2 regions of the Streptomyces sp. NPDC022552 genome follow, and region 2 is predicted to be linked to the other one. Evidence: riboswitches for the same ligand, from Rfam matches in the RefSeq annotation. Region 2 holds a riboswitch; the other holds the start of a gene.
What was found. A riboswitch is a leader RNA that binds a small molecule or an ion and turns the genes downstream of it on or off. The one in region 2 is predicted to bind glycine.

Region 1 (3,398 bases), on a different contig from region 2:
CGGTGACGCGCACCTTGAACAGCCAGCCACCCTCGAACGGAGCGGTGTTCACCAGCGACGGGTCGTCCACCACGTCCTGGTTGGCCGCCACGACCTCACCGGTGACCGGGGAGTACAGGTCGCTGACGGACTTGGTCGACTCCAGCTCGCCGCAGGTCTCGCCCGCGGTCACCGTGTCACCGACCTCCGGGAGCTGGGCGTAGACGACGTCACCGAGCGCGTTGGCCGCGAACTCCGTGATGCCGACCGTCGCGACGCCGTCCTCGGCGGCCGACAGCCACTCGTGCTCCTTGGTGTAGCGCAGCTGCTGGGGGTTGCTCATGACCTGATTCTCCTGGATCGAGGGAGTGCTGATGAACGTGGGTCTTGCGGGCTGAGACGCGGAGCGGGACGGATGCGTCACTTCTGGCGCTTGTAGAACGGCAGCGCCACGACCTCGTACGGCTCGTGGGTGCCGCGGATGTCCACACCTACACCCTGGGTGCCGGGCTCGGCGTGCGCCGCGTCCACGTACGCCATGGCGATCGGCTTTCCGAGGGTGGGCGACGGGGCACCGGAGGTGACCTCGCCGATGACCTGGCCGTCCGCGACGACGGAGAAGCCGGCACGCGGGACGCGGCGGCCCTCGGCGATCAGGCCGACCAGCTTGCGCGGCGGGGCGGTCTCGGCGCGCTCGGCGGCCTTCTCGAGCGCCTCGCGGCCGACGAAGCGTCCCTCGTTGGTCGTCTTCTCGAACTTCACGACCCGGCCGAGGCCCGCGTCGAAGGGGGTGAGCGAGGTCGTCAGCTCGTGCCCGTACAGCGGCATGCCCGCCTCCAGGCGGAGCGTGTCACGGCAGGACAGGCCGCAGGGGATCAGGCCGACGGGGGCTCCCGCCTCGGTCAGCGCCTTCCAGACGCCCTCGGCGTGCTCGGGCTTCAGGAACAGCTCGAAGCCGTCCTCGCCGGTGTAGCCGGTACGGGCGATCAGCGCGGGGACCCCGGCGACCGTGCCCGGCAGGCCGGCGTAGTACTTCAGGCCGTCCAGGTCGGCGTCGGTGAGCGACTTCAGGATGCCGGGGGACTCCGGGCCCTGGACGGCGAGCAGGGCGTACGCGTCACGGTCGTCGCGCACCTCGGCGTCGAAGCCGGCCGCGCGCGCGGTCAGCGCGTCGAGGACGATCTGCGCGTTGGAGGCGTTGGCGACGACCATGTACTCCTGCTCCTGGAGCCGGTACACGATCAGGTCGTCGAGGATGCCGCCGTCCTCCTGGCAGATCATCGTGTAGCGGGCGCGGCCCACACCGACCGTGGAGATGTTGCCCACCAGGGCGAAGTCGAGGAGCTCGACGGCCTGTGGGCCGGTGACGGTGATCTCGCCCATGTGGGAGAGGTCGAAGAGGCCCGCCTTGGTGCGGACGGCGTTGTGCTCGTCACGCTCACTGCCGTAGCGCAGCGGCATGTCCCAGCCGGCGAAGTCGGTCATGGTGGCGCCCAGGGAGCGATGCAGGGCATCGAGGGCGGTCAGACGGGGGGCAGACGTGCTCATGGGTGGCTCCCGGGTCCCAAGGGCGGAAAACATGACGGGCGAGGACGTCCTCCCCATCTGTCATGGAACCTGAGAGGTTCACCGAGGGCATCTCGTCTCCGAGAGGTCGGCTTGCACCTTGGGTGGGAACGCCGGGGGCGTCCCGCTTTTCAGATCTGCCTCATCCACGCGGTACGGGGCCTGAGAGATTCAAGGGAGGGTCTTGCTCCTTCGGCGCCCGGGGCCCACCGTGGTGGTTCCGGGACTCTCCCGCGCGGATTCGAGCGGCCGGTATGAGGTTGTGTGCGCTTGGCGCGCACATCATTGCACGCGGTGTCCGATCGGCAAATCGCTTGTGACTGATTACCCCTTCTTTACACTTTGTGGGCAGGGGGTCTCCGGGACCCGACAGGGGGAGAAAAGATGACGTTCCAGCACAGCGGCGCGTACGCGACGGGCACGGGCATACCGGCCCAGCGCGCCCGCGCCAGGACACGAAGGCGCCGCTCCGCCGCGCCCCTGCTGCGGGACCTGCGCGAGCGCGGCGGCCGAGGGCCGCGGACGCTCGCCTTCGCCGCCGGGGACCTCGTGGTGGTCTCCGGGCTGCCCGGAAGCGGCAAGTCGACGCTGATGCGGCGCGCGGCCCAGGGGCTGGGCATCGACTCCCAGGACGCCCGCGAGCGCTGGGAGGCCCGGCTGCCCGGCTTCCTGCCGTACGCGACGTACCGGCCGCTGGCCCGGATGGCCCACTACGCCGGGCTGTGGCGGGCGCTGCGCTCCGGGCGGAGCGTGGTCGTCCATGACTGCGGCACCCAGTCCTGGGTGCGGAAATGGCTGGCCCGCGAGGCCCGCCGGCGCGGGCACGCCCTGCACCTGATCCTGCTCGACGTCACCCCCGACACGGCCCGCGCGGGACAGCGCGAGCGCGGCCGCGGAGTCTCCGGGTACGCCTTCGCCCGCCACCGCCGGGCCGTCGGCCGGATGATCGGCTCCGTCGAGTCCGGCCGGCTGCCCCGCGGCTGCGCCTCGGCGACCCTGCTCGACCGGGACGCGGCCGGAGCTCTGCGGACGATCGCGTTCCGTACCGCGCACTGAGTACTTTTGGCCACGACGGCCTCAGGGCGGCGTTAGGGTTCTGCCCCGAGGGCGTCGTGACCAGGGCGCGCGAGAAGGGGAAACGGGAACCGTGGACGTTACGTGGCCGGGCAACGAGCTCGAAGAGGTCCTCGCGGCCTCGCTCGGCAACGCCTCCGCCGGGGGCCGGCTCGTGGAGGTGCTCGGCCGGAGCCCCGTCTGGGTGCCGCTGCCCAACGGCGGCAGCCCCGAGAGCCGGGACCTCGACCTTCCCACGATGGAGATCGACGGACTCCCGTACGTCCCCGTCTTCAGCTCCGAGCAGCAGTTTCTGGCCTGCGTCGGCAGCCATATGTCCTTCACCGTCGCGCCCGCCCGAGAGTTCGCCCGTGGTCTGCCCCCGCAGCTCGGCATCGCCGTGAACCCCGGCGGTACCGTCGGCGCCCCGCTGCCGCCGCCCGCCGTCGCCGAGCTCTGCCGCGTCGGTCGCACCCCGCTGGACGGCCCCGCGAGCGGCGGCCGGGTCCGGCTCTTCGAGCCCGACTGGCAGGACGACCCGGTCGACTTCCTCTCCGCCGCGGCCGCCGAGTTCGAGGCCACCGGCGTCGTCGTCTCCGCCCGCCGCGCCCTGGCCAGCGTCGAGGGCACCGAACCGGCCCTCTTCGTCGGCGTCGAGCTCGTCGCCTGGGAGGGTGTCGACCGGAACGCCCCGCTCGACGCCCTCGGCCGCGCGCTCGGGCGGATCGAGGTCGCCTGGCCGGTCAATCTCATCCTGCTCGACGTCGCGCAGGACCCGGTCGGCGACTGGATGCTGGAGC
Region 2 (3,398 bases):
GGATCCTGCCGGGGGTCGGGCCGGCCACGGGGGAGCATCTGCGGCGGGCCGGGATGACGACGGTGTCGGACCTCGTGGAAGCGGGCGAGGACGAGCTTGTACGGCTGCTGGGGCGGGCGCACGGGGCGTCCCTGTACCGAATGGCCCAGGGGTACGACGATCGGCCCGTGGTGGCCGAGAGGGACGCGAAGTCGGTGTCGGTCGAGGACACCTTCGACGTGGACCTGCACGACCGGGTGCGGATCCGGATCGAGGTGGAGCGGCTTGCCGAGCGGTGCGTGGGGCGGCTGCGGGCGTCGGGGCACTCGGGCCGCACGATCGTGCTGAAGGTGCGGCGCTTCGACTTCTCGACGCTGACGCGCTCGGAGACGCTGCGCGGGCCCACGGACGATCCGCTGGTGGTGCGGGAGGCGGCCGGGCGGCTCCTCGAGGGCGTGGACACCACGGGTGGGGTGCGGCTGCTCGGTGTGGGGGTGAGCGGGCTCGCGGACTACACGCAGGAGGATCTGTTCGCCCAGGCGGCGGAGGATGCGGGGAGTTCGGGCGGCCCGGGCGGCGCGGCGGAGGAGGTGCCCGCGGCCGAGGCCGTACCCGAGCCGGAGGAGCCGCAGGCCGCCGAGCGGAGATGGGCGCCCGGGAACGACGTACGGCATGCCGTGTACGGGGCCGGGTGGGTGCAGGGGAGCGGGGTCGGGCGGGTCACCGTGCGCTTCGAGGAGCCGCAGTCACCGCCGGGGCGCGTGCGGACGTTCCTCGTCGACGATCCGGAGCTGGAGCCGGGGGAGCCGCTGCCGCTGGTGAGGCGTGCGGGAGGTGAGGCGGCGGTCGCCTAGCGGGGTGAAGCCCGACGAAGCCCGGCCCTCAGCCGGGCTTGCCGTACCCGCCTCGGGCGTCAGCTGTCCTCCTGGCCCGCCAGGCGGCCGAAGTCGTGGTCCATCGGGGGTGGGGGTGGGAGCGCCAGGCTGTAGTGGCGGTAGAGCTGGAGCTCCTGCTCGGGGGAGAGGTGCCGGCCCACGCCGAAGTCCGGTGCGTCCTTGATCAGGGCGCGTTCGTACGGGACGTGGAGGCCGTCCTCGACGAGTTCGCTCGGCTCCAGAGGGACGAACGCGTCCCGGCTGAAGAGGCCCGTGCGGACCGCCGCCCATTCGGGGACCCCCGTCGCGTCGTCCAGGTACACCTCGTCCACGGTGCCGATCTTGTGCCCGTTGCGGTCGTACGCCTTGCGGCCGATCAGGCTGCGCGGATCGATGTCGGTCTGCACGGTCCCTCCAACTGGTCGCAACTGCTCTACAAAGACTACGAAAGTGCACATCTGGGATGTCGGCCACTTGAGCGATGAGTCCGGGAACCGCGCTGGTAGGCTGGCTGTGGCTGTCGACACCGTGCGGGAGAGTCCTCCGGAGAAACCTTTCGGAGGCGCCGAAGGAGCAAATCCTCCCCGGAATCTCTCAGGCACCTGTACCGCACGGGCGAGGTCACTCTGGAAAGCAGAGCGGAGGTCCGACGGCATTCGCTCTCACCGACGGTGAAAACCGGCGCGCCACTTCGGCATGCCGGTGAAGCTCTCAGGTTGAGATGACAGAGGGGGAGGCCGTCCGGGCACCCGCGCCGTGGTGCCCCTCGCAGGTCGTGACGACCAGGAGGCCTCCGTACATGACCGCCCACCGCATTCCGCTCTCCGAACTCGAACAGGGCATCCCGTTCGAGCAGCGGCACATCGGGCCCGACGCCGAAGCACGGGCCAAGATGCTCGCGCAGGTCGGCTACGGCTCCCTCGACGAGCTCACGGCCGCCGCCGTGCCGGACGTGATCAAGAACGCCGAGGCGCTCGGCCTGCCCGCGGCCCGCACCGAGGCCGAGGTCCTCGCGGAGCTGCGTGAGCTCGCCGACCGCAACCAGGTCCTCGCCCCGATGATCGGCCTCGGGTACTACGGGACGTTCACGCCTCCCGTGATTCTCCGCAACGTCATGGAGAACCCCGCCTGGTACACGGCGTACACGCCCTACCAGCCGGAGATCTCGCAGGGCCGCCTCGAGGCGCTGCTCAACTTCCAGACGATGGTCGCCGACCTCACCGGTCTGCCCACCTCCGGCGCCTCCCTCCTCGACGAGGGCACCGCGGCCGCCGAGGCCATGGCCCTCTCCCGCCGTGTCGGCAAGGTCAAGAACGGCGTCTTCCTCATCGACGCCGACGCGCTGCCGCAGACCATCGCGGTCATCGAGACCCGCGCCGAGCCGACCGGTGTCGAGGTCGTCGTCGCGGACCTGTCCGAGGGCATCCCCGCCGAGGTCGCCGAGCGTGGTGTCTTCGGCGTGCTCATCCAGTACCCCGGCGCCTCCGGTGCCGTCCGTGACATCAAGCCGCTCATCGACGCGGCCCACGAGCTCGGCGCCGTCGTCACCGTCGCCGCCGACCTGCTCGCGCTGACGCTGCTCACCTCGCCCGGCTCGCTCGGCGCCGACATCGCCGTCGGAACGACGCAGCGGTTCGGTGTGCCCATGGGGTTCGGCGGTCCGCACGCCGGCTACATGGCCGTCCAGGACAAGCACGCCCGCTCGCTGCCCGGCCGCCTCGTCGGCGTCTCCGTCGACGCCGACGGCAACCGGGCGTACCGACTGGCCCTGCAGACCCGCGAGCAGCACATCCGCCGCGAGAAGGCCACCAGCAACATCTGTACCGCGCAGGTGCTGCTCGCCGTCATGGCCGGCATGTACGCCGTCTACCACGGCCCCGACGGCCTCGAGGGCATCGCCCGGCGCACCCACCGGTACGCCACGATCCTCGCCGCGGGCCTGAAGGCCGGTGGCGTCGAGGTCGTCCACGGAACCTTCTTCGACACCGTCACCGTGCGCGTGCCGGGCAAGGCCGCCGAGGCCGTCGCCGCCGCCCGTGAGGCCGGCGTCAACCTGTACCTCGTCGACGCCGACCACGTGTCGGCCTCCTGCGACGAGACCACCGGCCGGGCCCAGCTCGACGCCGTGTGGAGCGCCTTCGGCGTCACCGCCGACATCGAGGCCCTGGACGCCGCCACCGAGGACGCGCTGCCCGCCGGCGTGCTGCGCTCCGACGCGTACCTGACCCACCCGGTCTTCCACGCGCACCGCTCCGAGACGTCGATGCTGCGCTACCTGCGCAAGCTCGCCGACCGCGACTACGCGCTCGACCGCGGCATGATCCCGCTCGGCTCCTGCACCATGAAGCTGAACGCGACCACCGAGATGGAGCCGGTGACCTGGCCGGAGTTCGGCCAGATCCACCCCTTCGCCCCGGTCGAGCAGGCGCAGGGCTACCTCACGCTCATCACCGAGCTGGAGGAGCGTCTCGCCGAGGTCACCGGCTACGACAAGGTGTCGATCCAGCCCAACGCCGGTTCGCAGGGCGAGCTGGCCGGTCTGCT

Region 1: another riboswitch for glycine. It lies ahead of gcvT (glycine cleavage system aminomethyltransferase GcvT); the one in region 2 lies ahead of gcvP (aminomethyl-transferring glycine dehydrogenase).

The regions. Positions count from the first base shown of each region.
Region 1 is NZ_JBVHGJ010000008.1:86,917-90,314, reverse strand. Features, by position in the region: gene gcvH (glycine cleavage system protein GcvH) at 1-322, opposite strand, end outside; gene gcvT (glycine cleavage system aminomethyltransferase GcvT) at 400-1,527, opposite strand; glycine riboswitch at 1,687-1,789, opposite strand; gene ACZ3OF_RS21680 (AAA family ATPase) at 1,930-2,601, shown strand; gene ACZ3OF_RS21675 (enhanced serine sensitivity protein SseB) at 2,693-3,398, shown strand, end outside.
Region 2 is NZ_JBVHGJ010000004.1:544,843-548,240, reverse strand. Features, by position in the region: gene ACZ3OF_RS15495 (DNA polymerase IV) at 1-833, shown strand, start outside; gene ACZ3OF_RS15490 (PRC-barrel domain-containing protein) at 893-1,261, opposite strand; glycine riboswitch at 1,376-1,474, shown strand; glycine riboswitch at 1,475-1,592, shown strand; gene gcvP (aminomethyl-transferring glycine dehydrogenase) at 1,654-3,398, shown strand, end outside.